3 regions of the Paenibacillus bovis genome follow, and region 3 is predicted to be linked to each of the others. Evidence: riboswitches for the same ligand, from Rfam matches in the RefSeq annotation. Region 3 holds a riboswitch; each other region holds the start of a gene.
The links. Region 3 has a riboswitch for S-adenosylmethionine ahead of metA (homoserine O-acetyltransferase MetA). Riboswitches for the same ligand answer to the same signal wherever they lie in the genome.

Region 1 (10,201 bases), 2.7 Mb from region 3:
AATAGGTTGGATACTGGTTATTGCCCTGTTTGTAGTAGGGATGCTGGGTACTATTTATCCGGTACTGCCAGGAGCACTGGCAATATATTTTGCATTTTTCGTTTATGGATGGTTTTTCTCGTTCGCCGAATTTGGACCGTGGTTCTGGATTATCCAGACCGTTATTGTCATTGCTCTGTTTGTAGCTGATTATCTGGTCAGCGCCTATGGTACCAAAAAGTTCGGCGGAACGAGGCTGTCGGTGATTTTGTCGACCATCGGTCTGATTATTGGCCCGTTTGTTATTCCGGCGTTTGGTCTGATATTAGGGCCGTTGATCGGTGCGCTCGCTGGTGAGCTGATTAGCGGCAAGAACTTCCAGACTGCACTCAAGGTAGCCTGGGGAACGATGCTCGGACTGCTGTCCAGCGCGATTGTCAAAATCATTCTGCAACTCGGTATGATCATCATCTGGATTATCTGGATTGTGGTGCATTAATCGCGTGTGCATTGCGAATTACGCAAAAGCTTGTCTATAATAGTAATGCTGACGTAAGACGACGACCGGAAGGCCAATCAGCCTTCCGGTTTTTTGTGCCGGCTCGGTTACATAGACAGTCTGTAAGCTTCAGGATTCTAGAGCCGAATTCTGCTGTACCCTTAACCGACAGCAGGCGGCAAAGCAAAACATATAATGAAACGATCCAAATAGTGTGCATCCATGATGTGACTGGAGAGAAGGGGAATTATTTTGGCAAAGGCAGAATCATTTATCAAAGGAACGATCATCCTGGCGATGGCGGCACTGGTCGCCCGCGTGCTGGGACTGGCTCAGCGGGTACCGCTGGAGCACTTGCTCGGATTTACCGGGGATGCGGCATTCTCGATTGCCAATAACGTGTATCTGATGCTGCTGGCGGTCGCTACGGCAGGTATTCCGAGTACACTCAGTAAAATGGTGTCCGAGCGATATGCGCTGGGACGTCCGCACGAAGCGCAGCGCATTTATTATGCAGCACTGTTATTTGCCGGAGCAGCCGGTATTGTTATGACGCTGCTGCTGTACTTCGGAGCTCCTTATTATGCAGCAATGTCCAAAGAACCGGCGGCGGCACTGTCTCTGCAGGCGATAGCACCATCGCTGCTGCTGTTTCCGACGATTGCCATGATGCGCGGTTACTTCCAGGGGCGCAATATGATGATTGCCGGCGGTATCTCCCAGATTGTGGAGCAATTTGCCCGTGTATTTACCGCTATTTTGCTGGCGTACCTGCTGCTCCGTATCGGTTACGGAGATGTAGAAGTGGCTGCCGGAGCTTCATTTGGTAGTGTGCTGGGCAGTATTGGCGCTTTTGCGGTCATGATCTACTTTACCTTCAAGCTGCGCAAGCAGGATGCTGCCAATCGTCTGGAAATGAAAGCAGCCGGTGAAGAATCGGTTATTCCGCTAGGTCTGATTTACAAAGATATTTTCAAATTATCGATTCCGATCGTTATCGCATCACTGACGATTCCGGCGGTTAATATTATCGATAGTTCCATTATCAAACCGCTGTTGATTGATCAGGTCGGCAATCTGGCAGCGACAGCTTCACTCGGTATTCTGGGGCAGCGTGCACAGAGTATAGCGGGCATTCCGCCAATTCTGGCTATCGCCCTTAGTACTTCACTGATCCCGATTATCTCGGCAGCATATGCCCGCAAAGAACAGGAAAATCTGCAAAAACAGATGACACTCGCACTGCGTATATCGGTACTTACCGGAGTCCCGATCGTGCTGATGCTGGCGACAGCTGCTTATTGCATTAATGGATTATTGTTCAGCTCACGCGATAGCGTAGGAGCGGATGCACCAAGCATTATGGCGCTGCTGACGATCTGTACCATTTTCCAGATTACGATGATGACGAGTAACTCGATGCTGATCGGTATCAACAAAGTCAATCTCTCGATGGTCCATGTACTGGCAGGGATAGCGCTGAAGCTGGTGCTGAGTCTGGTACTGTCCCAATTCCTCGGTATCTATGGCATTATTGCTGCGACCGGATTATGCTTTGTTCTGATTACGATTCTGAATCTGCGTTCCCTGCATCAGGTCGTTAACTTCTCGGTGCTGGGCAGCCGCTGGCCGGGCTTCCTGATTACTGTTGTAGTGCTCGGACTCGTCGGTCTGGGTCTGAATCAGGCGGGAATCGGATTGACGGCCTGGATGAATGACAGGGTTGCATTTTTCCTCGGTTGTTGTATGGTAGGAATAGCAACACTCATATTGTATCCGGTAATGCTGGTTCTGCTGCGCGTGGTGCGTGCAGAGGAGTTGTCTTCGTATCCGAAGCCGCTGCGCAAGCTGCTGTCGCCGCTGATGCGCCTGCAGTCCCGCAAAGCCTGATTATTTATTATTTATCAAGGAGGATAATCCCCATGCAAATGATTAATTCAAGCGAAAGCTTTTATACAACCATTAACTCTGCCAAACTGACCGTCGCTGTCTACAAAGCAGACTGGTGTGTGGACTGTAAATTTATCGATCCATTCATGCCCGAAGTGGAAGACCAGTATGCAGATCGCCTGCAACTGGTCGAAGTGGATGTAGAGAGCGTAGGCGATGTGAGCCAGGAACAAAATATTATGGGCATCCCGAGCTTTGTAGCTTATGCCAATGGCAAAGAGCTAGTTCGTTTTGTAAATAAAGCCCGTAAATCCCGCCAGGAGATCGAACAGTTCCTGGATCGCGCTGTAGCTGTATATGAAACGCTGAATATACAGACAGCCGAGTAAGTATTAACAGGTATAGGAAGGATCATCAGTGTAATCAAGTAAGTGTGTTCTGCTGGCGATCCTGCCGTATGTAATCGTAATAGAAGCAGCCTTCTTCAATCGTAGAGCTTAACTGGTATAGGTAATAGGAATTTGCCGACATGCCGTGAGCCCATCGAATACGGAGAAGGCTGTTTTTTGATAATAAGTGAGAGAATGATCCGAACCACAGCTTAGTAGACCATCCTGCTTTGATCGAAACAAATACCGGATTAGTTCAGCAATAAAGTATACTGATCCTGATACACAAAGAACTCCTGTGCTCACGTATCAAACGTCATATCAGCATTTTCGTGGTTCTGTCATACTACAGAGATTGATCATTTTTTGTCACAAACCTGCCGCTAGGATCGGGCCAGAATTGATATAATAAGATTGACTTCAAATGAACGTCACTATCATATAAATAGCGGGTGATTCTCATCATGGCCAAAAAGCCACTAATAACAATTAAGCAACTGAAATGGCTGAGCTATATAACCTGTCTCGCCATGTTTCTCGCAACGATGGGCGGCCTGGTCGTAACCAAAACAGGTTCCGGTATGGGCTGCGGAGCACAGTGGCCGCTGTGTCACGGTAAATTTATTCCGGCTTATACGATCGCTTCATTGATTGAATATTCACACCGTGCAGTCAGCGGATTTGCCGGACTCACAGCACTGTTTTCCTTTATCGGATTTATGTTCTTTAATAGAAACAAAGAGCTGCGCGTGTATGCTTCATTCACTCTGTTCTTTGTTATTTTGCAGGCGATTATGGGCGCATTTGCAGTAGTATTCTCCCAATCGTCTCCGGTTATGGCACTGCATTTCGGTTTCTCGATGATCGCGTTTGCCAGCTCCGCGCTGCTCGCGTTCAGTACCCGCCGACTGCATCTGCGGCAGAAGATTCACGATATTGCCGATGAACCTCCGGTTAGCAAAGGGTTCCGCAATCTGACCTGGTTCGCTACGATCTTCACGTATATCGTTGTTTACACAGGAGCATTTGTCACGCATACCGATTCCCGTGGTGGCTGTTCGGGCTTCCCGCTCTGTAATGGCGCGCTCGTCCCTGAACTGTCTGGCGGCGTCGCAATAGCCTTTTTACACCGCGTCGCTGCTGTCGCACTTGTGATCGTGATCGCTATTCTCGCCCATTACGCCTATCGTCGTCATCCACATAATCCTGGTATCCGCAAAATGGGTCTGCTTGCTATCCTGCTGATCCTGCTGCAATTCGTTAGCGGAGCAATCAACATTTTCACCATGTATGTACCGGAAATCTACTTCTTTGCTACGATGTCACATACCCTGATTATTCAGTTTCTGTTCGGTGTTCTCTGCTACATGAGTCTGCGCGTATGGCAGCTCAGCCGTGGCTCCTACGGCCGCCTCGCACCCAACGCATGGGGAGAAGGTACAAGCACCGCCGATCAGAAAACAGGTACCGTACACTAATGGCGTATACATCTTTGCCGAGCCACGCATGGCATAGTAAAAGGTAAACCATCTAAACGCTGTATTATCTCAAATTCGTATATTGTTCACCATCTGGTCTATTTTCCAGATTGCGATCAAGCCGTTCCATGTATTATGTGGAGCGGCTTTTTTTATTTATATTCCTACACTGAACAGATTCCGATACCATTAAGCAGTAAGAGCAGTAAGAGCAGTAAGAGCAGTAAGAGCAGTAAGAGCAGTAAGAGCAGTAAGAGCAGTAAGAGCACCTATGCAATATTCTATTTCTTTGCTTTTTATCCAAACGAAAATCCCCACCCAACACCAGCGAAGAGAAGAGAATTCTGCCAATGACCGACATTTAAGAATGGAGATCGACCGCTGCAAGCGGTAGTTCAAGATCTCCATTCTTAACCGGAGGGAGTGGCAGAATCTCTTCTCGCAGCGTATGAAGCATACCGTTCCAAAGCCCAAACGCACAATATCCGCTGCTTAAAATAACCCTTCATGAAAACCAATTTTCTTTGCATAATCCTCATCATAATTACAATTTCAAAAAAGCTATAACATATTCCGCCCTTACAGACGAAAAAGTACTAAAGCCCAATAGCTTGCTTCCAAACTGTCCAAAAACACATCAGCAGGCAGATTTATTAGCATGCTGACCAATTTCCTTCTATAAATATGTAACTTTTTACGAATACCAAGTATTCTGATAAACTTTAATTACTTTTTGGCGAAATTTTGCCGAATTCATTAAAAATCCATATATTTCTGCTTTACAAACGATGTGATCTTCAATATACTGAGTAAAGATTTTCATTCGACGTTTTCATATTTTCTTATCGAGAGTGGTGGAGGGACTGGCCCGATGAAACCCGGCAGCCGATTTGGAAAATGACCGTTAAGGTCTTTTTTTCCAAATGACATGGTGCTAAATCCTTCAAAATGGCAGATGCATAATGTATAGCATCCTGCGATTTTGGCAGATGAGAAGGCAATATCTAGATGATAGAGAGCCCTTTTCTGCAAAGGGCTCTTTTTGTGTATAAAGCGGTCGCTTGAAGAACAAATGAAGAACATAACAGCATGAAAGCTTGAAATAGAGCAAGATGCGAGGAGGAGGACCAGCAGCTTGATTCAACTGGAGAATTTGACCAAAACCTATGGCAAAGGCAAAAATGTAACCCCTGCCTTGTCCGAGCTGAATCTCTCGATCGAACGTGGCGAGATTTTTGGCGTGATCGGCCATTCGGGTGCTGGTAAGAGTACGCTTATACGATGTATTAATTTATTGGAACGTCCGACTTCCGGACGGGTATGGATTGATGGAGTGGATCTGACCCGGCTGAGCAAGTCAGCGCTGCAAGCTCGTCGTCGCAAGATCGGTATGATCTTTCAGCACTTTAACCTGCTGTCTTCGGCTACCGTGTACGACAATATCGCATTCCCGCTGCGGCTCGTGAAGACACCGGAAAAAAATGTGCGTGCCAAAGTGGAGGAACTGCTGGCTCTGGTCGGCCTGGAAGCCCACGCAAGCAAATATCCGGCCCAGCTGTCCGGTGGACAAAAGCAGCGTGTCGGTATCGCCCGTGCGCTGGCAAGTGATCCGGATGTGCTGCTCTGCGATGAAGCGACATCTGCACTGGACCCGCAGACGACAGATTCGATTCTGAAATTGCTGCTGGATATTAACCGCCGCTTTAACCTGACGATTGTGCTGATTACGCATGAGATGCATGTGATTCAGAGTATCTGCGATCGTGTCGCTGTTATCCATCAGGGCGGTATTGTGGAAAAGGGTCCTGTCGCTGAAGTGTTCCTGAAGCCACAGCATGCGGTTACCCGCGATTTTATCAGCCGTGAATACAGCCAGGCAGAACTGCTGGATACAGCGCTTGCTGCACCACATGGTGCTTCTGCGCTGGCTGTGAAGATTTCGTTCCTCGGAGACAAAACCTACCAGTCTATTCTGTCGCAGACCGTGCGCCAGACAGGCGTAGATTTTGCTATTATCCAGGGAACGATCTCCACACTGAAAAATGTTCCTTACGGACAGCTGATTGTCCGGTTTGAGGGAGAAGAGGCGCTGATCCGCCGTACGATCGAGATATTGACCGGCGAAGGCCTGGATGTGGAGGTGATTGAGTAATGGATGTAGGTGCACTTGATTTTACGCAGGTAGACTGGACAGAGTTTGGTACAGCTACCAAGGATACACTCGCCATGCTCGGTGCTTCGGCATTGTTCACCCTGATTCTGGGACTGCCGCTGGGAATTATCCTGTTTATGTCGGCTCGCTCGACATCGCCTGTTATACGTGTCGTATACAGCGTACTGTCGGTGATTGTGAATATTCTGCGTTCGGTACCATTTATTATCCTGATCGTAGCCCTGCTGCCACTGACAGATAAGCTGGTCGGTACCACGATTGGTGTCAAAGGAACGATTCCGCCACTCGTTATCGCAGCTGCGCCGTTTTTTGCCAGACTGGTGGAGACGGCACTGCGTGAAGTGGATCGCGGCGTTATCGAAGCCGCTCATGCCATGGGGGCTTCTGTATGGCAGGTGATCACCCGGGTACTGATTCGGGAAGCGATGCCTGGTCTGATCGCCGGATTGACGGTTACTGTGGTCGCACTTGTCTCTAATACGGCGATGGCCGGTATGGTGGGCGCAGGTGGACTCGGAACGCTGGCAATCAACTATGGATATTACCGCTACGAGACAGCAGTCATGCTGGTAGCTGTCGTGCTGATGGTCATCATTGTGCAGGTACTGCAGATGATTGGCGACCGTCTGGTGATTTATTTTTCAAGAAGATAGGAACGAAGAGAGGCAGGCACTGTCTGCAAGCGTTGCTCTGAACTTCATATCTTCATCTTATACACCAAACTATCTTAAAAGGGGATAACACACGATGAAAAAATGGGCACTCGCTCTGATCAGCATCATGCTGATCGCTGTAGTCGCAGCTTGCGGCAATAAAAACACTGGAGATTCCGCATCATCCGGCGCAGCTGAAGGCAGCAAGGAAGTAACACTGCGCGTCGGCGCAACAGCTGTTCCACACGCAGAAATTCTGAACCACCTCAAGCCAATTCTGGCTAAAGAAGGCGTCAACCTGGAAGTGGTTGAATTTACGGATTACATCCAGCCAAACGTACAGCTGAATGACAGCAAGCTGGATGCGAACTATTTCCAGACCAAGCCTTACCTGGATGAGCAAAACAAATCCCGCGGCATGAACCTGGTAACGGTACAAGGCGTACACATCGAGCCATTCGGTGGATATTCCAAAAAGTACACTTCCCTGGATCAGCTTCCTGACGGCGCAACAATCGCGATCCCGAACGAAGTATCCAACGGTGCACGTGCACTGATCCTGCTGGCCAACAATGGTCTGATCGAACTGAAAGACAAAACCAATATCACTTCTGACGTAAAAGATATTACAGCTAACCCGAAAAACCTGAAATTCGTACCCATGGATGCAGCAATGCTGACTCGTCAGCTGAACCAGGTCGACATGGCGATGATCAACATGAACTATGTGCTGGAAGCCAAAATCGATCCTAAATCTGCACTGGTAGTCGAAGACAGCAGCGCGCCATACGCGAACTATCTGGTATCCCGTGAAGACAACAAAGATTCCGATGCCATCCAGAAGCTGGCAAAAGCACTGACTTCCGATGATACCAAAAAGTTCATCGAAGAGCAGTACAAAGGCGCTGTAATCCCGGCATTTGAAACTAAATAATTAATGAATCATAACAAAAATACGGTGATGCCCTTTATGCGGCTCACCGTATTTTTTTGTTTTGCGTCCGTAATGATGCAATGATCAATCTCGTTAGCTTGCTTTCTTTGCAGGATGTTTTGTATATCCAATAGAGGTTGTCTGGTATCTTGAACTCTAATCGTCTATACATAGCTCTTCAAATCGTGCCTGTACAACCTGAGCCAGTTCCTGCGGATGCAGCTCGATCTGGGTGCCGATCCTTCCTGCGCTGACGATGATTTGATCCAGCTGGATTGCGCGATGATCGATAAAGGTAGGATATAGCTTTTTCATCCCTACAGGCGAACAGCCGCCGCGGATATAACCCGTCCATTTTTGTAGTTCTTTAACCGGCAGCATTTCCAGCTTTTTCTCCCCAGCAGCGCGGGCAGCCTGTTTGAGATCCAGCTCTGCACCGACCGGAATAACAAAAATATGAAGCCCCTGCTTACCCTGGGTCACCAGTGTTTTGTGGACCATCTCGGCAGGCTTGTTGATTTTGGCGGCGACGGCATTGCCGTGAATCTGGCCGTCTTCCGGATCGTATTCGTGAATCTGGTAATGGATCTGTTCCTTATCCAGAATGCGCATAGCATTCGTTTTGTTTTTATTGGCGCTCATGGTCAGGATTCCTTTCTGCCGATATTCATACTCTGCTTCTAATCTATCCAAAATAAAGCTGGAATTCAACCCGTACCCTGTAGTGATGTGTTATCAGCAGTTACCTTTTGACATCTGCTATTACTAGTTTGTACACTATTAGTGAACTTGAATTAAGGATGAATGACCAGGGAGGCATCATATTGGAACGCAGAATCGCTCTAATAACAGGAAGCGCCAAGGGACTTGGCAAAATGACGGCGCTTACGCTGGCCGGTCAGGGCTATGATATTGCTCTAAATTATGTACGCAGTGAAGCAGAAGCACTGCAGCTGCAGCAGGAGATTCAGCAGCTGGGTGTACGCTGTATTGCTGTGCAGGCAGATGTGTCAGTAGAAAAGGAGATTGACCGGCTGGTGGACGAGGTAGAGCAGCAGCTGGGCAGTGTAGATATATTGGTGAACAATGCAGGTCCTTTTATTCGGGAACGCCGTTTGTTTATGGAATATGAACGTTCAGAGATTATGGACATGCTGCAGGGTAATCTGATCGGCGCCATGCTGCTGGATCATCGGGTACTGCCGCTGATGCGCAAGCGCAAATGGGGAAGAATTATCCATTTTGGATTTGGTCATGCCGCCGAATCCAGAGCCTGGCCGCACCGCGCCGTCTATGCTGCAGCCAAGGTAGGTCTGGTTTCTTTTACCAAGACACTGGCTGTAGAAGAAGCCGCTAACGGGATTACCGTTAATATGATTTGTCCCGGTGATATTCGCGGCGACAATAAAGAGAAGCGAATCGATGAAGTGCTGGGCATGAGTGACGGCGAGACCCCGCGCGGTCGGCCAGGCAGCGGCGAGGATATTGCCCGCGTGATCGCTTATCTGTGCGAGACGAATTCAGACTTTATTACCGGCAATATTATGGAGATTACCGGAGGACTCGACCCAATCCGGCCGTATATCAAGTAAGAACATGAACATCGAGAGACTGTAAATCAAACAGACATAAGGAAGTACCTTTATGTCTGTTTGATTTTTCGATTAGATATTATAACAAAAGTATGGATCAAGACGATTTAGGTAGCTATGAAAGTCAAAGTATATCCGTACCTATTCATTGATCTTAAAAAATTAGGAGGTAGAAGCACGTACCGAGACATCCATCGATCCAGAAGAACCATCTGAAGTAACAGCATACATATACCAGAATGGGCCAACAGCTGTTGTTTTATCAGTTTTATTCAAGCTTAGAGTATATTCCTTGGTCTGACCCGGAGACAAGTGAGCTTTTTGATAACTTGTTACACTATCCGGATAGATGATATTGATATCGATCCGCTTTTTGGATGTATTATGGACAGACATAATGACTACCTCATGCTGATGATGAGCAAAGGTAATATTGGTTTCTCCGTTCGCCAGCTTGAAATGCTGCAAAGCCAAGATCGACAGCTTATGTTCTGGACGAATCAGAGACATGTCCGTGAATTGTCCCTTTTTTTGAATATTATCAGAAGTACTTATAAGAATATTAGGATGGGAGAATAAGGCGGATAAAGGCTCTTTGCCAGCTATACTACCAG
Region 2 (10,201 bases), 2.1 Mb from region 3:
CACTTTGGCAAGCAGAACATCCACTTCCTGCCGGGTCAACTCGGGATCATTCAGTATGACCTCCAGATAACCAAGAACCACTGTCAGTGGAGTACGCAGATCATGGGATATATTGGAGAGCATCTTGCGAATCGATATTTCCATCTGATAGTAAGAGGCAGCTGTTTTCTGATTATGTTCCAGCAGCCGATTTATTTCGTTTAATAGTGCTTTTAGATGAATATCTTCGGTTTGCAGCAGCAGTTTCTCTTCGGTACGCTGATCGGTAATAGCTTTTAATTTGGTATGCGCATATAGCAAATTGGCCTGCTGCTGTTTGTAACGGTGACGCTGGAAAAGAACCAGCAGCAATAGCACAATCGTGATCATTCCCCAGATCATATCCATCTCAAAATTCTCCCAGCTTATAGCCGATTCCCCATAAGGTTTTGATATATTGAGGAGCAGATGGGTCATCTTCAATCTTCTCGCGCAGTCTTCTCATATGTACGTTAATCACATTGGTGTCGCCATAATAATCTTCTCCCCAGACCAGAGTATACAGCTGGGCTTTGGTAAATACTTTTTTGGGATGGGTCATAAACAATTTCAGAATCTGAAATTCTTTGGCTGTCAGTTTGATTTCATCTTCGCTTTTGTAGACGGTAAAATTATCGGTATCCAGATTCAGTTCACCAATATGAATCTTTTCTGAATGTGCAGCAGAACTGACCGGAGCGGAATACTGGTGCGCACGACGGAGATTGGCTTTTATTCTGGCCGTTAGTTCCATCATGGAAAAAGGTTTGGACAGATAATCGTCTGCGCCAAACCCTAATCCGAGAGCCTTATCGAGATCTCCGTCTTTGGCAGACATAATCAGGATAGGGATCATGCTTTGTGCCCGAATTATTTTCAGAATTTCGATTCCGTCCAGTTTGGGAAGCATTAAATCAAGTAAAATCATATCAAACATCTTTTCCGAAAATACTTCAAGTGCCTGTTCTCCATCATAGACGCAGCTTATCTCAAATCCTTCTTTGATTAATTGCACCTGAATCATTTCGCTGATGGATACATCATCTTCAATCAACAAAATTCGATCGTTCAACCGCGATCCCTCCCTATGTATACTCCTTATTATTCTACGGCAGATCCAATTTATTTTACACTTTTATATTTTAATGTTTCCTTATGTATATAGAGGAACAATATACCTTTTTATAACTTTTATATATGTGATTTTCTCTCTATATCAAGATTTGTTCTATATCTACCTGCTGCCTTTATCCAGAATACTCAGCAGCAGATTACCTATAAAAAAGCAGCAGGAGCTTTAACTCCGGCTGCTTGGATAAATCTGTTCCTGTTATGTGCTGGTTCTCTGCTAGTAACGTGTTATGCGTTATTTATTGCCTCTACTGCAGGACCCCTTGATCAGGCAATCTTGCGACTCACTCCTGCCCTGGCCCGGTCACGAGCTGCTTCTTCTTCCGGTGTAGTAATAAACCGGGTAATCACGGCACTGATAAAGTACAGGATGGCGAATACCCAGACGACGCCCTGTGCTCCAATCGTCCCGATAAATGCATACGCAATCGCCGGCGCGATAAAGGCAGACAAACCTGCACCCAGATTGACGATCGACATCGCCGGGCCTTTATTGCCACCGGACACGGACGGAGCCAGCGCTGCAATCGGTACATAGCCTGCCAGGAGACCGCCCCAGATAAAGCCGACAATAGTGGTCATCCACAAATTACCGTTTGTCCATTCCGGTACATAATACAGCAGCAGTGTGAAGATTCCGCAGCCTACGCCACCAAACCACATGACCGTCTGTCTCCAGCCGAACTTGTCACCAATAATGCCGAACAGCAGATTGAATACAATATTACCAAGGAAAATCGTTCCCCAGATATTCAGCCAGGTCGTGGTGGCGATTCCATACTGCGCCATATGCAGCGGCAGAAATACCGGGAATCCGTACGAACCAACACTATTAATAATACGCACAATACCGCTCAATCCCACTTTGGGATGGGTTTTGACAATAGTCAATCCTTTGCGCAGCTCCTGCAGGGTCTCGCGGGTATTGCCTGCTTTTTTGGGAAGCTTATCCCGGTTGAGCAGCAAGGCGAATACGGCACCAACCGCTGCGAGTACAACTGCGCTCCACAGTGTTGTCATATATCCCAGATGGGTAATGGCATAACTGGAATAGTATGCACCCAGTACGAACATACCGCCGGAATACGCTACCCAGAACCAGCCGATCGCGGTACTCAGCCGATTTTGCGGACTCCGGTACGTCACCCACGTCAGGAAAGAATAGGCAAACAGCGGATACCCAAATCCTTTGACTGCATAGGTGATCAGCATAAGCGGATAATTCAGCGATGAGACACCGAAAGCGATAAAAGCCGACGTACCGATAACATAAAACAAAAAGCCAAGCAGCATCGATTTCTTGGCACCAAATGCCTCCAGAAATACGCCGGAAAACCAGGAAGCGATCGCCAGTGTAACTCCATAAATCGTAAACAGCAGACCGGCATCCTGCACACTCAGTCCCTGCTCCACCAGATAAGGACTGAGCCAGCCAGCCTCCAGTCCATCTCCCATCATAAAGATCAACACGCCCAGATAGCCCCAGGCCAGCGTTTTGGGAATCCCGATACGGTCCAGTACGTTCATTATCCACACTCCTCTGCACAATTGGTCAAGCTCATGTATGGTAATCTTTCCTTATGAATTGCATACAAAAATGGATCTGCAGATCAGCCGTGTCTATCTGCTGCCGATACTTCAGCTGCCAACGCTTGTTTTTGACTGGCAAAAAACAGCTGGGTCTGCCGCCACTGCTGATAATCCTGCTCCAGTGCAGTATTGTATTCAGGCCTAAAAGAAGTAAAGGAATACTCGTCGGCATCGGCAGTATACCCCAGTGCCGTATTGCACAGTGCTACCGCTCCAGCGACCGAAGCCTGCTCGTAGCCTTTGGCAATACGTATTTCCCGGCCCAGCAGATTAGCCAGCGTCTGCGCCAGCAATCGACTCTGCAGACCGCCGCCGCAGGCGCGGATCACGGGATTGTCCAGCGGCGTCACTTGCATCAGCTGTTCAAAGTTTACTTTGACCGAGAAAGCAATCTCATATAGTGCAGCCCGTACAAAATGAGCGCGGCTCAGTTGATCGGAGATCGGTGCATCAAACAGAAATCCTCCCTGTACCCGTGCATTTTTCTCACTGGACAGATAGGCACCCAGTGCAGATACACACTCGCTGTCTCCCAGTTCACCAATCTCCTGTTCCATGACTGCATAACTTTCATTCGGATAAAATATACTTTTGAGACGCTGATAATTGAGCCCGGTAATACCGGGATTGGTCTCTACCAGCCATTGTCCCGGCCATGTATGCGCATTGATCCAGGCAACACTATTCGGATCGCTGATATAATCGGCGGTTACTTTGGCAATAGGAGTCGTCGTACCGGATACGATAACCATATCTCCCGGCTTGGCTCCCGTACTGGCCATAGCCAGCTGGGTATCTCCTCCGCCGACAATAACAGGAACCGTACTGGACAGCCCGAGCTGAACAGCAATCTCTTCTGTCAATGTACCGAGAACGGTACCGGATGGTACCAGCGGTGGAAGTGTGGATAGATCAATACCAAAGTTGCTGCACATATCCAGAGACCAGTCGGCCTGCGCCACATCATACAGCAGCGTCTCCGAAGCCTGGGAAGGCTCATATACCAGTATGCCGCTCAACTGATACGTCACCCAGTCGCTAATACTGGTAAATCGGCTCATAACGTCATATTGGGCACGCCGCCGTTCACGCAGTCCAACCAGCTTCATACCTGAAAATAGTGCAGATGGCGTTCTGCCTGTCTGTTGGTAAATACGCTGATGATCCCCTGCTGCCGCTTCCCATTCCCGGCCACGATTATCTATATTGGGCAGTCCCAGATAGGGCTGCCCCTGCCCGTCGATCAGTACAATACCCTGACGCTGACTGGTCGAAGTAATACCGGCAATCCTTGCATCCGTTACAGCTGACAGAACTGTCCGGGTCAAGCCAATAATCTGTTCCCATAGTATCTCCGGTACAAAGCTGCAGGCATCGGGATATAAAGGATCACGCTGGTAGGCAATATCAGCGCGCTCAATCGCCAGAATCTGTCCATGGATATCGGTAACGGCTACCCGTGCATTGCCTGTGCCGATATCAAATACGAGATATGCTTGCTGTGTCATTTGAATTCGCCTCCAGTATGGCTTTGTTGTACAGTGTGCGTACAGAATGGTCATTTTTCACAAACCATTGCAGCAACGCCTGATTCATAATCTCTACATGATGATCTTCCACTTCATACGTAGCCCCGGCCAGATGGGGAATCGCCAGCACATTGGGCAAGCGAATCAATTCATAATCCTGCGGCAGCGGCGGTTCCTGATCGAATACATCAATAATGGCTCCGCGAATCCGTTTCTGCTCCAGCAGATGCACCAGATCTCTGTGTTTCACTACCACCGAACGTGCCGTATTCACCAAAATCGAATCCGGCTGCATCCGGGACAATAATTCTTCTCCAATCAGCCCTCTGGTCTCTTTGGTAACCGGCAGGTGAATCGAGACTATATCACTGTCTGCAAATAACGCTTCCAGTGTGAGCTTCCGGTCACGCGGATCGGGACTGGTCACATACGGATCGTAATACTGAATATCACAAGGAAAGCTGCGCAGTATACCGGCTGTCCGCTGCGCTACCGCACCAAAACCGACCATGCCGACCTTTTTGCCGGCCAGCTCGTTACCTTTGAACTTCAGATAAGCGGTGAGACTGCCGCTTTGCCATTGCTCCGCTTCCAGCCATTGACTGGATGGAATAACATTACGTAGTAGCGTAATCAGGCTTCCTACCACCATTTCTGCGACAGCCTGGGCATTGCGTGCCGGAGTATAAAATACAGGAATGCCTCGCTCAGTCGCCAGCTGCACATCTACGTTGGACGGTGTTCCCCTGCATACGCCGATAAATTTTAATGAAGGCACTTCGTTAAGCACATGCGCCGTAACCTGATCCAGCTCGGCAATCAATCCGTCTGCCTCTGTCTCCTGCAGCAGTTGGATCAGTTCTTGCTCCTGATAAGCCTGACCATGCTCTTTCCAGCAGCGATAAATAACTTCTCCAAACTGTTCAGCCAGCTGCTGACGTCCTCGCTCGTTATAAGGTGCAGTAATCAGAATTTTCATTATGAATCTCTCCTTCATGCACGAATATGGATAAATCAATCTATTTAATAATAAAAAGCATTAAAGTGACAATGTAGTGTAGCTTTACTGTAAAGAAGCATAAGAGTAGAGAAACATCTTGTCACGCCGGTGATCGGGTGATGTGGTAAATTCGATTGCAATGATTGCTTCTCAGCTTTTCTGTATCATCCACTGCTATCTATCAGCAGTTCCTGTCAAATAAAGAAGAATCCAAATGGCAGAAAATAAATAAAACCCCTTTCCCTGGGTGCGGAAAGAGGTTTTATGATGCTGAGGATAACGGTTGTTCAACCAACGGTATCTCTCAGTCATACACATGATAAATCCTTCTTTCCTATCTCCCAGACGAATCGTCTGCTGGAATTGGCACGTTTTTGCCGAGGTTTCGTAGGGCCAGTCCCTCCACCTCTCTGGATAGAAAATACAATGGATATGTAGTTGTACAGGAGCAGATCAGGCTATTTTTTCATTATCAATTTGTATGTATATTCAATAATACGGTTGTACATTGATAATGAACACGCTATGATATGTAGCAATGTTAGCTTGACTAATTTTGTCGATTCGACAATAATTTTTCTTAATTCTAATTAAACCGAGTAACAAAGTCAACATTAAAACATAACTATTTTTGATAAAATTTAAAAGAATAAAAGATTTCGAAAGGGGCAGTGATTCATGTCTGCGTATACTCAACAACCGGACGGCATCTTCAAAACAGTCTGCTCACTGGACTGTCCGGATCAGTGCGGGCTGCTTGTTCACAAAGAAAATGGAAAAATCACCAAAATCGCCGGTGACCCCGAACATCCAGTCACCCGTGGCAATATCTGCAATAAAGTTCGGCATATGGCTGAGCGTATTTATGATGATCAGCGCCTTACCCAGCCGCTCAAACGTACAGGTCCCAAAGGCAGCCGCCAGTTCAAACCGATTACCTGGGAAGAAGCGATTGAGACGATTACTTCACGCTGGCAGAGCCTGATCGACGAGCATGGACCGGAAAGTATTCTGCCATACAGCTTTTACGGAAATATGGGCAATATTAACGCCGAGGGGATGGATCGCCGGTTTTTCTACCGACTGGGTGCCAGTCAGATTGAACGTACAATCTGTACAGCAGCTGGCGGTGCAGGATTCAAATATACGATGGGTGGCAGTATCGGAACCGACCCGGAAGATACTGTGCATACCCGGCTGTTTATCCTGTGGGGAATCAATGCAGTCAGTACCAATATGCACCAGATTACCCTCGCCCAGCAGGCACGCAAACAGGGAGCCAAAATCGTTGTTATTGATGTACACCGCAATCAGACCGGTCGTATGGCAGACTGGTTTATCCCCATACTGCCCGGAACGGATACAGCACTGGCGCTTGGCCTCATGCATGTATTGTTCGCCGAGGATCGGGTAGATGAACATTTCCTGCGTGAATATACAGTTGGTCATGAAGAACTGCGTGAACACGTAAAATCATATGATCCAGCGACTGTGTCCGGCATTACGGGTGTTCCTGTCGAAGATATTTACAAGCTGGCTCGAATGTACAGCGAGACGTCTCCTGCCATGATTCGTATCGGCAATGGACTGCAGCATCATGATAATGGTGGCATGAATACGCGTGCTATTACCTGTCTGTCTGTACTGACCGGGCAGTGGCTGGTACGCGGCGGTGGAGCGATTCGGTCGAACTCTGCTTATCTGGCCCATAATGCAGCCGCCCTGCAGCGGCCGGATCTGCTGCAAAATCGGAATACACGCTCCTTTAACATGAATCAATTGGGACGGGCATTAACAGACACGCAGCCACCGGTGCATTCCCTGTATGTGTACAGCTGCAATCCGGCTGTCGTGGCACCGCGTGCGGCGCAGGTGCGTCAGGGACTGGAACGGGAAGATCTGTTTACCGTAGTACATGATCTTTTTTTGACAGAGACAGCTGCGTATGCGGATATTGTGCTGCCAGCCACGTCTGCATTCGAGAATCTGGACTTCTACACCTCTTACTGGCACCATTATATGCAGCTCGGACAGCCGATTATCGAGAATTACGGGCAAAGTAAGTCCAATACCGAAGTATTCCGTCTGCTGGCAGCAGCGATGGGATTTGAAGAATCTGCCTTGCAGGATAGTGATGAGCAGCTGATCCGCCAGGCTCTGGATCATCCGGCCAATCCGTATTTGCAGGGAATTCATTATGATGCTCTGCAGGACCATCATTATCTCAAAGCCAATCGCCCCGAGATCTATCCCGATCGGCTGGAGACACCTAGTGGCAAAGTGGAGCTCTATTCTGCCACGATGGCACGATTGGGACTTCCGCCGCTGCCTACGTATATTCCGCTGCAAGAACAGGATCAGCACGATTATATTTTTGTACCTGGACCTACGCATAATTTCCTGAATTCGACCTTCTCCAATAATGCCAAGCATGCCGGTATGGAAAAGCTGCCGCGATTGTTCATAAATACAGCCGATGCCGAGCGGGAAGGCATTGCGGATGGCGATACGGTTGTATTGTCCAATCAGTATGGCTCCTGCGAGCTGATTGCAGCTGTCGGGGAAACTGTATTGCCTGGCGTCGTCGTCAGCCAGGGATTGTGGGCCGATACACCGGATCATCAGCCTGCTCATCTGGTTAATGCGCTGACTCCGGATCGCCTATCCGATATGGGCGGTGGTGCTACTTTCTTCTCCGGCAGAGTCGATCTACACAAAAAGCAGCTGCCAGTTACACTGGAATCGATTGGCTAAGTGGACAAGCATTTCCTTTATCTAATGGATTAGCACTGATACATGGTGATATTCAAAAATAGAATCATCAAAAAACAAGATTATTCAAACATAAGATCACCCGAAAATAGGACTACCAAAAAGGCTGTCTGCTCCTCACCGGAGAGACAGCCTTTGTAGTATGGAGTATTCTCTATTCTACTGGCTATTGATTCGCCAATTCGACCCGATTACGTCCATTTTCCTTGGCTTCATACAAGGCACGGTCAGCCTCACGGAACAGCTCGGCAGGCGCGGTTAACGGATAGCAGCTGACTCCGAGCGAAATAGTCAGATAAATATTCTGCCCTTCTTCCAATACAAAGGTGTGCTGTTGCATCGTTATCCGTATCTGCTCAGCTAGCTCCAGCGCTTGCTGTTCGGTGCAGTCATTCAGAATAACTGCAAATTCTTCTCCACCTTTGCGTGCACAGTAATCGCCCGGGCGGATAGTTCGGCCGAGCACCTCGGCTACCTGGATCAACACCGTGTCTCCATTCAGATGTCCGTAATTATCATTAATCTTTTTGAAAAAGTCGATATCTACCACGACCAGCGCAAAAGATTGTTGATGTTCCCTGGCTTCATTGAGTGTCTGCCGAAACAAACGATCAAACGCACGTGGATTATATAATTTGGTCAAAAAATCATGATTGGCTGCTTCCCTGGTCATTACCAGCGTATCGTCTGCCCGCTGGATATAGCGGATAATATAATAAGCAAATAAACCTGCGCAAATATATAATAGTCCAAACAGCAGATTCAACATAATATGCTCAATCGCCTGCAGAATCGTCACCGCGACAATATAGACGAGCAGCGTGGCAATAATCGCTCTAAACCAGACTTTCAGCGATATCTCCCGCTGGCGACGCATACAGAGAGAAGTTACCACATACGTGAACATGGCATTGCCAAAGCCCACCCATGAACTGAATTGCAGCGGCTCTCCACTGAACAGACGATAAATGCCGATCAAGATAGCCGAAATAAGGCCACTCCATGATCCGCCATAATAAAAGGAAATCATAATAGCCAGCTGGCGGAAATCCACCATTACGGTATTGTTGCCGGTATGCAAACGAATAGAGAAAAAGCTCATCATGCAAATCCCGATCATCCCGGCGAATATACCCGCCAGCACAGGAATAAGCCAGTTTACCCTATGTAATTTTCGATCAATAAATTTTAGAAAAAGATTGCCAAAAAAAAGAATAGTGGTCAAAAAGGTAAGATTGTTGAACAACGTCTGAATAATCGTTTGCATCTCTCGTCCCCATTATCGTAGCATTGAATTTCGCCTGACTATTAGCTTGTCACATGGATTTGCCTGTTTTATTTATTATACACAATTCATACTTCGACAAATATCATCATTTTTCTCAATTGTTGATTATTTTATTTATCGGAGCGTAAACAAGCAAAAAGCTCCTATACTATAGGAGCTTTTACGCTACATATTATTCCATTATTTTACCATATCATTATTACTTTACAGCAACAAAAAATAAACGGGCTGCATCGTCGCCTGCTTCTATCCATTCAAAATCGGCATAGCATTTGACATCACGGAATCCGGCTTTGTATAGCTCGGTAGTCAACCATTCCTGTTCGTAGGAGCGCTGGATATGAACTTCTTCAAACCGCTCGTACAGGGACTGACTGTCTTCACTAACCCGCGCGAAAATAGTTAAATGATGCTCAATCTCTGTGCGCGGCTGATTATATTCACAAGTCCACAGATAGGAGATCGACCGATCATCGAGCATAAATGGCTGCTCTTCGTCGTAACGGCGCAGCGTATTGGGATGATGCACATCAAAAATAAAAGTCCCCCCCGGCTTGAGTCCACTATAAGTCGACTCAAACGTACGAATCACATCTTCCGGTTCGGTCAAATAATTCAGACAGTCACAAAAAGAAATAACACTGTCTACCGGCTCTGGCATCTGCCAGCTGGTCATATTCTGGCAAATCCACTGCACACTGCCATCCTGAAACAGCCGGTGTCCCTGCGGTGTCGATTCCATTTTGTCCCGGGCCACCGACAGCATATCCGAGGATAAATCTATCCCGGTCATCCGGAAACCGGAATTAACCAGCGGAATCGTGATACTGCCGGTACCACAGCCCAGCTCGGCTACTGTACGTGGCATTCCGT
Region 3 (10,201 bases):
GAGTTTACCTGTCGACGGTACGTGAGGACCACGGCACAGATCGAAGAATTCACCCTGATCATAGATGGTAATGATGCTGTCTTCCGGCAGTGCTTCGATCAATTCAATTTTATATGGATCTTCCAACTCGCCAAAGATTTTCAGTGCTTCTGCGCGGCTTACTTCGCGGCGTGTAATCGGCAGGTTTTCGTTAACGATACGTTCCATTTCCTTTTCGATCTTTTGCAGATCTTCCGGATTGATCGGATGCTCCAGATCCATATCATAATAGAAGCCATCTTCGATAACCGGACCTACACCCAGCTTGACTTCCTTGGCACCAAACAGACGCTTAACCGCCTGTGCAGTCAAATGCGCAGTACTATGACGAATGACTTCCAGTCCGTCTGCGCTGTCAGCTGTAACAATCTCGACCAATGCACCGTTATGCAGTGGAGTGTTCAGGTCTACAACAATACCATCGAGTTTGCCTGCTACTGCGTTTTTGAACAGGCTTTTGCTGATAGAAGATGCGACATCTCCGATATTGTTTCCTTCTTCATACTGACGGACCGAGCCGTCGGGCAATTTAATTTCAATAGCCATGGTAAATGTCCTCCTTGTGAAAGTTACTTTTTGAATTCATTAAAACAACAAAAAACGCCCGTCCCGGTAAAGGGACGAGCGTTGTAGTATATATGCCCGTGGTTCCACCCTGATTTGATTCTGATAACAGCTCCGTATGCATCTGAACAACTCCGGTTCCTTATCAAATATAAAAAGGAAACAGGAGGAACAATGCAGCCACTGCTGTACCGAATCCTTCATTGCATCGGGTAACGGTGATGAACCGATGGAGCTTACTGCCGACTCTATGTAGCATGGATTGCCGGGTTCAACATCATAGCTCGGAAGTGGTAAGATCATGGCTGTCACGGGAGGAAATTGCAGCGAATAGATTTCCCTCTCTCTTAACCGGACGGTTCCAAGTCTCGTGTCTTCGTCATTGCTCATATATTCATTTAATGACTTGTGCTTCAACCATTATAAAAGTGTCCGTAATCAGCGTCAAGCATTCTATACGAATTGCTTTTTGACCCAGCTATCCCTATACTCCGATTCGGAGAGATTATGCTCTCTAATCCTCGAAAATGATCTGCTTGATAACCGTATTCTCCAAGCTGTGGATAGTAAATATATCATTTTCCATAATACCGTAGGAATGAGGATAATCTCCTTTTGGTAAAGCTATAGAGCCGGGATTCAGCAAATAGATACCCTCCTGCTGCACAGCAACAGGAATATGCGTATGCCCCTGGATAAAAATATCGCCCGGCTGGAGCGGCGGAAGATGCTCCATGCTGTACCCATGTCCATGAGTAACATGAATTTTGCGGGATTCATGATACAGAACGGCATAATCGCCCATCATTGGAAATTCCAGCAGCATCTGATCGACTTCAGCATCACAATTGCCCCGAACAGCGATAATTCGGTTTTTATAGCGGTTGAGTATATTGGCTACTTCTGCAGGATTATAATCATCAGGCAGCGGATTGCGGGGACCATGATACATATAGTCACCCAGCAGTATAATCTGATCCGGCTGCTCCTGCTCGACTTTTTCAATCGCACGGTTCAGCCAGTACAAAGAACCATGAATATCGGATATGAATAGCAATTTCATTATTATCCCCCCTTGGATTGACCCATCTGGAAAAAATGTACTGAACCCTGTTATAGGAAAAAGTAAACCCAGTGATAACGATAAGGTGGTTGATATTCCTGTCTTATTAAATGTAGCATATTATCATGAAATGGAATAAGGGAGTGATCACATTGACAATACATGCTATGAATAGGGAAACACCGTATTACGCTGTTATTTTTACAAGTACACGTACTGCCGGTGATCAGGGGTATGGACAGATGGCGGATCGGATGGAACAGCTCGGTTCGGCACAACCCGGCTTTCTCGGTATAGAAAGCTATCGCAACCTGGACGGAACAGGGGTAACCATCTCCTACTGGCGTGATCTCGATGCTATTCGACAGTGGAAAAGTAATGCGGCTCATCAAATTGCCCAGCAAAAAGGCCAGCAACAATGGTATGCAGAATATTCTGTCAAAGTATGCAAAGTTGAGCGCGAATATTCTTTTGAAATCTGAGCAACATAATAAAAAGCTCTGTCACCCGATTGCGGAGGACAGAGCTTTTTATTATGTTATATTTTTCTGCTAGCCATATTGCAGGAACTTCAAGCCATCCGATGATTAGTTCTGCATGATAAAGTCGCGCTGGATTTTGTAGCTCTCATCATCAAATACTTTGAGGATATTGTACTTGGTATCACGCTGTGCAGGAATCTTGCCAGCGGCGCGGATAATATCCAGAGTCTGCTCGATATTGACCTTGTGGGTAGTACCTGCAGCAGATACGACATTCTCTTCCATCATCGTACTACCGAAGTCATCACAACCATATTGCAGGGACATTTTGCCGACTTCCGGTCCCATCGTTACCCAAGAAGACTGGAAGTGCTTGATGTTATCCAGCACGATGCGGCTGATCGCTACATTTTTGAGGTACTGCTCCGGTGTTTGTTTCTCTGCTTTCATATTGGTGTTATCGGGCTGGAACGTCCAGGAGATAAACGCCAGGAAGCCTTCGGAATCGTAGCCATTCTGGATACATTCATCCTGGGCTTCACGAACACGCAGCAGATGCAGCGCACGCTCTTCCATCGACTCGCCGAATCCGATAACCATAGTTGCTGTCGTATTCATACCCACTTTGTGGGCGGTCTGCATAACGTCCATCCAGTCGCGCCATGAGCCTTTGAGACGGCTGATTTTACGGCGTGTGCGGTCATCCAGAATCTCGCCGCCACCGCCTGGCAGGGAATCGAGACCTGCTTCATGAATCGCACGAATCGTGTCTTCCATGGACATGCCGGACAACAGCTGCATTTTCATAATCTCCGCCGGGGAGAACGAGTGCATCGTAATGTTCGGGAAGTGCTGCTTGATTTTACGCAGAATATTCAGATAGTATTCAAAAGGCAATTCAGGGTTTACCCCGCCCTGCATCAGAATCTCTGTACCGCCTACATCTTCGGTTTCCTGAATCTTTTGCAGGATGACTTCGTCAGGCAGTACATAGCCTTCGGCAGAACCGGGACGACGGTAAAATGCGCAGAAACGGCAAAATACGTCGCATACATTGGTGTAGTTGACGTTGCGTCCGATAACGAAAGTGGTAATAGGGTCCGGATTTTTGCGGATCATCATCTGATTCGCGACATGGCCCATTTTTTCGATTTGATCGGATTCATATAGTGCAATAGTATCTTCCAGGTCCAGACGTCCACCTTGCAGGGCTTTTTCCAGGATACGATCTACTGTATTCATATTATAGCCTCCCTATAACCTATTTCAGGCATCAAGGTATGATGTCGAAAAGTAAATTGGATGTTGTGTAATTCATATTCCAGTAATGTCATATATCTGCCATATCTAAAAATTAAAATAATTTCAATAGCGACATGTATTATCGTAACATATTTCACATTTGAAAAACAGGCATGGAAATGACAGTACGGTGATTTTTTGCGATAAAATTACAATTTCCGCACAGCATTTTGGAAGTGTTCCGGTAACTTTTTCCATATCCTTTCCAGTGGAAATATGTCTCTACCCCAGCACTACAGAGCTGTCTCTGTTCATATAAAAAGGGAAACGCCTGCTATGATGAAAGGCGTCTCCCTATGATACGTATCCAATCGGTAATTCGATCATTTTATTTGTTATCTTGTTTGATTTATTGAATCATTTGGATAATCAAGCGAGCATACATGCTCTGCGCTGCGGCCAAAAGGAAACTTCGCCCTTACACCGTCATATCGCAGACTCCAGATTAATTGCCAAATTCACGAGGCGAGTTGCCTTGTCCATTGGACGCTATCGTACCGCCATCGACCGGCAGAATGACCCCTGTAATGTACTGTGCATCCGGACTTGCCAGGAACAGATAGGCAGGTGCTACATCTTCAGCGTCGGCGATCCGCTGCAGCGGCACACGGGATTTGAATTTCTCAACCAATTCCTGTCCGCCCTCTTCCATCATCGGCTTGGTCATCTCGGTAACGGTAAAGGCAGGTGCAATCGCATTGACGCGTATACCTTTTTCTCCGAGTTGCAATGCCAGTGACTGAACGAACAAACTGATCGCTCCTTTGGTGGCATTGTATGCCGGGTGCGGCCAGTCGCCTGCAAGGCCTGATACGGAAGAAGTCGCAATAATCGAACCTTTGGATTTTTCCAGATGAGGTACGACTGCACGTGCCAGATATACCTGGGAGTCTACGTTCGTTGTGCGCATATTTTCCCAGTCTTCATCAGTTAATTCTTCAATCGGACCTGCTACGGATACACCGGCGTTGCTGATCACCACATCCAGCTTGCCAAAACGATCTACGGTCTGCTGCACCAGCGCATCCACTTCAGTACGTTTGCGCACATCGGTAGGTACGATCAGATATCGATCATCGCTGTAGCCTTCCACAATTTCTTTCATCTTATCTTCACTGCGCGCAGCGAGTACCACATTGGCGCCATTTTTTAGAAAGGCAGTTGCTACAGCACGTCCAATCCCTGTGCTTGCACCTGTAATCAATACAATCGAGCCATCAAAAGGATATTTATTCTGTGTCATATGCCAGTCCCTCCAGATCTGTGTATATATTCGACGTTCTCACGTATGGTCATTACCCGCTGAAATGGAATATAAACGATGGTAACGTATACATGAAATTTGAACATTTAGTGAAGGGAAAATATACAGTTAGTGAGTGTTACAAAGAGAATATGCATATTCCAACAGAGATACACGGTATTGAATAGAAATATACAGTGCTAGATAGAGGTGACAAGTATTGGTATAAAGATACAAAGCATTGATATAGAGCTACAAAACATCGATATAAAGATACAAAACATTGGTATAGAGATACAAAGTATCAGTAACACTAAAAGTACTCCTGCCTTATAGCAAGAGTACTTTTTATCCGCATGTATTCATTTTGTATTTCATCATTTATATTTGTTCACTTGCATTCATTCCGTGTTTACTCGGCGATATTCAGTATTAATCTGGCATTCACAGTATTGATCCGGAATTCAATTCGAAGCAGATTTTGAAATATACGTTCTCCTCTATTAAGTAAGTTAGGATACAGATCGTATCAGCAGATGACTAAATAGTATATCCCTGAGCCTCTGTCTGCTTTATATCCAATCAGTCGATCCAGCGCTACCTTTTCTAACTGTCCAGCGCCTGCTCCAGATCGGCGATCAGATCTTCCACGTCTTCCAGGCCAACCGACAGACGCAGCAGTCCATCGGTAATTCCCCGCTCTGCCCGGACACCGGCACCCATCGCTGCATGGGACATGGTTGGCGGATAGGAAAGGATACTTTCTACTGCTCCCAGGCTTACGGCTACCAGTGGCAGCTGAACACGATCCAGTACCTGCTTGGCACGTTCACCGGAACCCACATCAAAAGAAATAACCGAGCCAAAGCCTGTCGACTGGTTGACATGAACTTCATGTCCGGGATGCTCCGGCAGACCCGGGTAATAGATGCGCTCGATATCACTGCGTCCGCGCAGCCATTCTGCCAATTTGGCTGTACTCTTTTCCGAATGGGTCATTCTCGCACCCAGTGTCTTCATCCCGCGCATGAGCAACCAGCAATCCTGCGGACCCAGCACGCTGCCAAAGCTATTTTGCAGCTGCTTGAGCTGCTTGCCCAGCTGTTCGGTACGCGTTACTGCCAGACCGGCGAGCACATCACTATGACCGCCGAGGAACTTGGTCGCACTGTGCAGTACTATATCTACGCCCAGCTCAATCGGCCGCTGATAATAAGGAGTCATAAATGTATTATCCAGCAGGGTCAGCAGATGATGCTCTCTCGCCCATTCGGTCACTGCATGAATATCGGTAATTTTCAGTGTCGGGTTGGAAGGCGTCTCCATATACACAGCACGCGTATTGGGACGAAGTGCTCCTTTGACCTGTTCCAGATTGGTCATATCGACAAAGGAAATCTCGATATTCATCCGGTTCAGAATCGTTGTCAGCAGACGATACGTACCGCCATATACATCTTCGGTGACAATGACATGCTCACCCGCCGATAACAGGAAAAAGGCTGTCGAGATCGCTGCCATCCCCGAAGCAAAAGCAAATCCATTCGTTCCACCTTCCAGCAGGGCAATATAATCTTCCAGCGCCTGACGCGTCGGATTGCCGGAGCGGCTGTAATCATGCAGCGGCGGATTCAATATATCTTCCTGATGAAAAGTCGATGCCTGGTAAATCGGCACACTGGAAGCTCCGGTCGCCCGGTCAATCTCGCCGCCAAAATGGATCAATTTGGTATCGAATCCACGAGTCTGCTGGGATACCGGAACAGCCGTCTGTCGGCCAGAAGAGTGGTAGCGATTATCGTTATGCTCCTGATTCCCGCTCATCTGCTCACGCCCCTTCCACTTCGAGACGTGCAGCTTCCAGCGCTTGATCCAGATCGGCGATCAGATCATCCACATGCTCAATCCCCACCGAGAAACGCAGCAGACGATCATCTACACCAATCGCATCACGAATTTCCAGTGGAATATCAGCATGTGTCTGAATCGCCGGATACGTCATTAGCGACTCCACCCCACCCAGACTCTCGGCAAACGCGATCAGCTTGATATGACGCAGCAGCGGCTCTACATAACGTGCATCGGTGACTTTAAAAGAGAAAATGCCGGTATTACCGCTTGATTGACGATTCTGCACTTCATGACCCGGATGATCCGGCAGTGCAGGGTAATAAACCTGGGCGATCTGCGGATGCTGCTGCAGATGAGTCGCTATCGCTGTCGCATTATACTCATGACGCTCCATACGCAGAGCCAGTGTCTTCATGCCGCGCATCAGCTGGTAGGAATCGGTTGGTGACAGCACGGCACCGATTGAGTTATGCAGAAAAGCCATTTCTTCGGATAATTCCTTGCCTTTGGTAATAATCAGGCCTGCCAGCACATCATTGTGTCCGCCGAGATATTTGGTCGCACTATGAATGACGATATCTGCTCCCAGCTCGATCGGACGCTGGAAAAATGGGGACAGCAGCGTATTATCCACTACGGTCAGCAGATTGTGTTGCTTGGCCCAGCCTGTTACTGCCGCTATATCGGTAATCATCATGAGCGGATTGGTCGGTGTCTCGATAAATACCGCACGGGTATTGTCCTGGCGAATCTGCTCCATCGCTTCCAGATCATTCGTATCGATGTATGAAGCGGTAATGCCAAACTTGGACAAAATCCGCTCCAACAGACGGTACGTTCCTCCATACAAATCCAGGGACACGATCAGATGATCGCCCTGTCCAAACAGAGAGAAAATAGTCTGCAGCGCAGCCATACCGGAGCTACAGGCAAATCCGGCATCACCGGATTCCAGCTCGGCGGCTGCCTGCTCCAGCACGGCTCTTGTCGGATTGGTCGTACGGATATAGTCAAAGCCTGTGCTCTTGCCCAGTGCCGGATGACGGAAAGCGGTAGATTGATAGATCGGAAAGTTAATCGCTCCGGTTACCGGTTCCTGCACAGAGCCGATCTGTGCCAGCCGGCTTTCAATATTAAGGGATTCGTTTTTTGCGTTGTGTTCCGTCATTCGTAATTTCCTCCTCTAGGATCTATGAGCTGTAGGTTGATGATCTGGATGATCAATGTTGCGCCAGATACAGTACTATACTGCTGGGCACAGTGTTATGATAATTTGCCAGTTTGGTGGTACCTATCGTACGTTTTTCATTTCCAATCTGGTAAAAGCTCGCATCTAAATGGAATACTGCCCCACTTCGGATTTCTCATTGCCCAAATCGTATGGCGTCTCCTGATACACATAATAATTGAGCCAATTGGCAAACAGCAGGTTTGCATGGGCGCGCCATGTAGATGGCGGGGTACGGGTCGGGTCGTCATTGGGATAATAATTTTTGGGAACAGCAATATCCATGCCCCGGGCAATATCGCGGTCATATTCCCATTTCAGGGATAGCGGGTCATATTCGGAATGACCGGTGACGAAGATCTGCTTACCATCCCGGGTCGCTACGATGTATACACCAGCTTCTTCGGATTCAGACAGAATCTCCAGTTCTTCCACTTTGGCGATATCTTCGTGCCGGACTTCGGTATGGCGCGAATGCGGTGCATAATACAATTCGTCGAAGCCGCGCAGCAGTTTGACATTGGTTTTGTTGAGCGTATGCGGGAAAACACCAAAACATTTCTCCGGCAGATCGACTTTGGGAATGCCGAAATGATGGTACAGACCTGCCTGCGAGGCCCAACAAATATGCATGGTCGACGTAACATTTGTTTTGCTCCAGTTAAAAATCTCCTGGATCTCTTCCCAGTAGTTCACATCTTCAAAGTCCAATGTCTCTACCGGTGCACCGGTTACGATCAGACCGTCAAAGCGCAGATGACGCACTTCCTGGAACGTTTTGTAAAAGGTGTTCAGGTACTCGGCAGAAGTATTTTTGGAAGTATGCGATTCGGTATGCAGCAGATAAATGTCTACCTGCAGCGGACTGTTCCCGAGCAGACGCAGTAGCTGGGTCTCGGTTGTTTCTTTGGTAGGCATCAGATTAAGTAGTGCTATTTTGAGAGGACGAATGTCCTGATGATACGCATGGGATTCGTCCATAACGAAAATGTTTTCTCCGGCCAGTACTTCTTTGGCAGGCAGGCTATCCGGGATTTTGATCGGCATGTGAATTCACTCCTTGGGGTATATGAAAGTTATGTGGATATGGATGTGCATGCAGGATGGAGAAAACAGCGCTATATATACAAAAAAGACCTTTCTCTGTTTTGCACACTGAGAAAGGTCATATCCGCGGAGTCCACGTCTATAAGCGCCTCTCTCATCTGTCAGCAGATACCAGATACTTCATCGTAGGATGTACCTGTATCTCTGCTAGAATTAGCACCGTACGGTATATGACCGCCGGTTGCCGGGCTTCATAGGGCTAGTCCCTCCACCTGCTCTTGATAAGATTCGCTTTATTCAATTATTGGTATAAGTATAAGATGGTTGCTGCATATAAACTGCTTTTTATGAAAAGCCAGCTGCGCTTAGTATGACAAGCGCTGAATTACTTATATCATAATTTATACTAATTCTGTATCTATCGTCAAGGGTAAGTTGGGCCGATAAATAAGTTATCAGGCACGATTGTTTTTAAAGCTTGAAAGCCTGCTGTCCCCACGGTATACTTAACAAGTATTTGACGTATTTTCATGTTTTTCATAAAAGTAATTGAATCCAAAGAGGTGAATTTCAAGATGGAAGGCGACCCGAGGCCCAGCTGGCAGTACAGGAAGTCACAACTGCAGGAAATGAACGACAATACGATACCAGAGGAGCGCGCCATGTTTGAAAAGGTACTTTTTTCATATAAAGCGAAGCTTTAAATAAGTATGTATGATTGCCGTGTATTTTCCTGCTCACTTTAACCAAAAAAGGAGTAGAGGAATATGAAAATTCGGCACGTGAATGCTGGTAACTTTACACTCATTGAAGATATTAATGAAGCGCTGGTGGCTCCTGAAGAGGGATTTTACTGGATTGACGCTGGTCTTGATGACCTGATCCTGCTTCAACCGCTGTTTATGCTGCATGATCTGGCAGTTGAGGATATGATGGGCGATGAAGAGCAGCGTCCAAAAATTGAAATCTACGAGAGCCATTACTTTATCGTGGTTAACAGTATTCGTTTTGACGATGAAGAAATTTTCCTGCGCGCACTGAATATTTTCCTGGGACGTCATTTTATCATCACAGTGACCCGTCAGAAAATCAGTGAACTACGGACGCTCAAGCCGATTCTGTGGGAAGAGGAAGTGAGCCGTCCCGACAAATTCATGTACCTGCTCGTCGATCTGGTAGTGGATAACTACTTTACAGTTGGTGACCGGATCGAAGACCAGATTGAACGTCTGGAAGAAAATATCCTGATGAATACCAAAAAGTCGCATCTGAACGAGATTATCGGTCTGCGCGGCGAGATTCTATGGCTCAAGCGTGTACTCGGTCCACAGCGTGAAGTCATCAATACACTGAACAAAAAAGATCTGCGTCTGATCGATGAC

Region 1: it holds a riboswitch for S-adenosylmethionine, as region 3 does, so the genes downstream of both, AR543_RS20870 (methionine ABC transporter ATP-binding protein) here and metA (homoserine O-acetyltransferase MetA) in region 3, are expected to answer to the same signal.
Region 2: it holds a riboswitch for S-adenosylmethionine, as region 3 does, so the genes downstream of both, AR543_RS18445 (2-hydroxyacid dehydrogenase) here and metA (homoserine O-acetyltransferase MetA) in region 3, are expected to answer to the same signal.

Annotation. Positions count from the first base shown of each region.
Region 1 covers NZ_CP013023.1:4,892,979-4,903,179, reverse strand. Annotated here, with positions in the region: gene AR543_RS20890 (DUF456 domain-containing protein) at 1-478, shown strand, start outside; gene AR543_RS20885 (putative polysaccharide biosynthesis protein) at 731-2,368, shown strand; gene AR543_RS20880 (thioredoxin family protein) at 2,401-2,757, shown strand; gene AR543_RS20875 (COX15/CtaA family protein) at 3,222-4,235, shown strand; SAM riboswitch class I at 5,075-5,231, shown strand; gene AR543_RS20870 (methionine ABC transporter ATP-binding protein) at 5,371-6,387, shown strand; gene AR543_RS20865 (methionine ABC transporter permease) at 6,387-7,061, shown strand; gene AR543_RS20860 (MetQ/NlpA family ABC transporter substrate-binding protein) at 7,156-7,995, shown strand; gene ybaK (Cys-tRNA(Pro) deacylase) at 8,152-8,637, opposite strand; gene AR543_RS20850 (SDR family oxidoreductase) at 8,796-9,587, shown strand; gene AR543_RS20845 (hypothetical protein) at 9,750-10,201, opposite strand, start outside.
Region 2 covers NZ_CP013023.1:4,326,355-4,336,555, forward strand. Annotated here, with positions in the region: gene AR543_RS18425 (sensor histidine kinase) at 1-387, opposite strand, end outside; gene AR543_RS18430 (response regulator transcription factor) at 389-1,090, opposite strand; gene AR543_RS18435 (MFS transporter) at 1,417-2,676, opposite strand; gene AR543_RS18440 (FGGY-family carbohydrate kinase) at 2,760-4,247, opposite strand; gene AR543_RS18445 (2-hydroxyacid dehydrogenase) at 4,219-5,247, opposite strand; SAM riboswitch class I at 5,600-5,689, opposite strand; gene AR543_RS18450 (molybdopterin-dependent oxidoreductase) at 5,947-8,022, shown strand; gene AR543_RS18455 (GGDEF domain-containing protein) at 8,207-9,307, opposite strand; gene AR543_RS18460 (class I SAM-dependent DNA methyltransferase) at 9,528-10,201, opposite strand, start outside.
Region 3 covers NZ_CP013023.1:2,201,870-2,212,070, reverse strand. Annotated here, with positions in the region: gene thrS (threonine--tRNA ligase) at 1-585, opposite strand, end outside; gene yfcE (phosphodiesterase) at 1,118-1,666, opposite strand; gene AR543_RS09445 (antibiotic biosynthesis monooxygenase family protein) at 1,834-2,148, shown strand; gene mqnC (cyclic dehypoxanthinyl futalosine synthase) at 2,254-3,390, opposite strand; gene budC (meso-2,3-butanediol dehydrogenase) at 3,896-4,693, opposite strand; gene AR543_RS09430 (aminotransferase class I/II-fold pyridoxal phosphate-dependent enzyme) at 5,300-6,517, opposite strand; gene AR543_RS09425 (PLP-dependent transferase) at 6,522-7,712, opposite strand; gene metA (homoserine O-acetyltransferase MetA) at 7,878-8,819, opposite strand; SAM riboswitch class I at 8,971-9,107, opposite strand; gene corA (magnesium/cobalt transporter CorA) at 9,587-10,201, shown strand, end outside.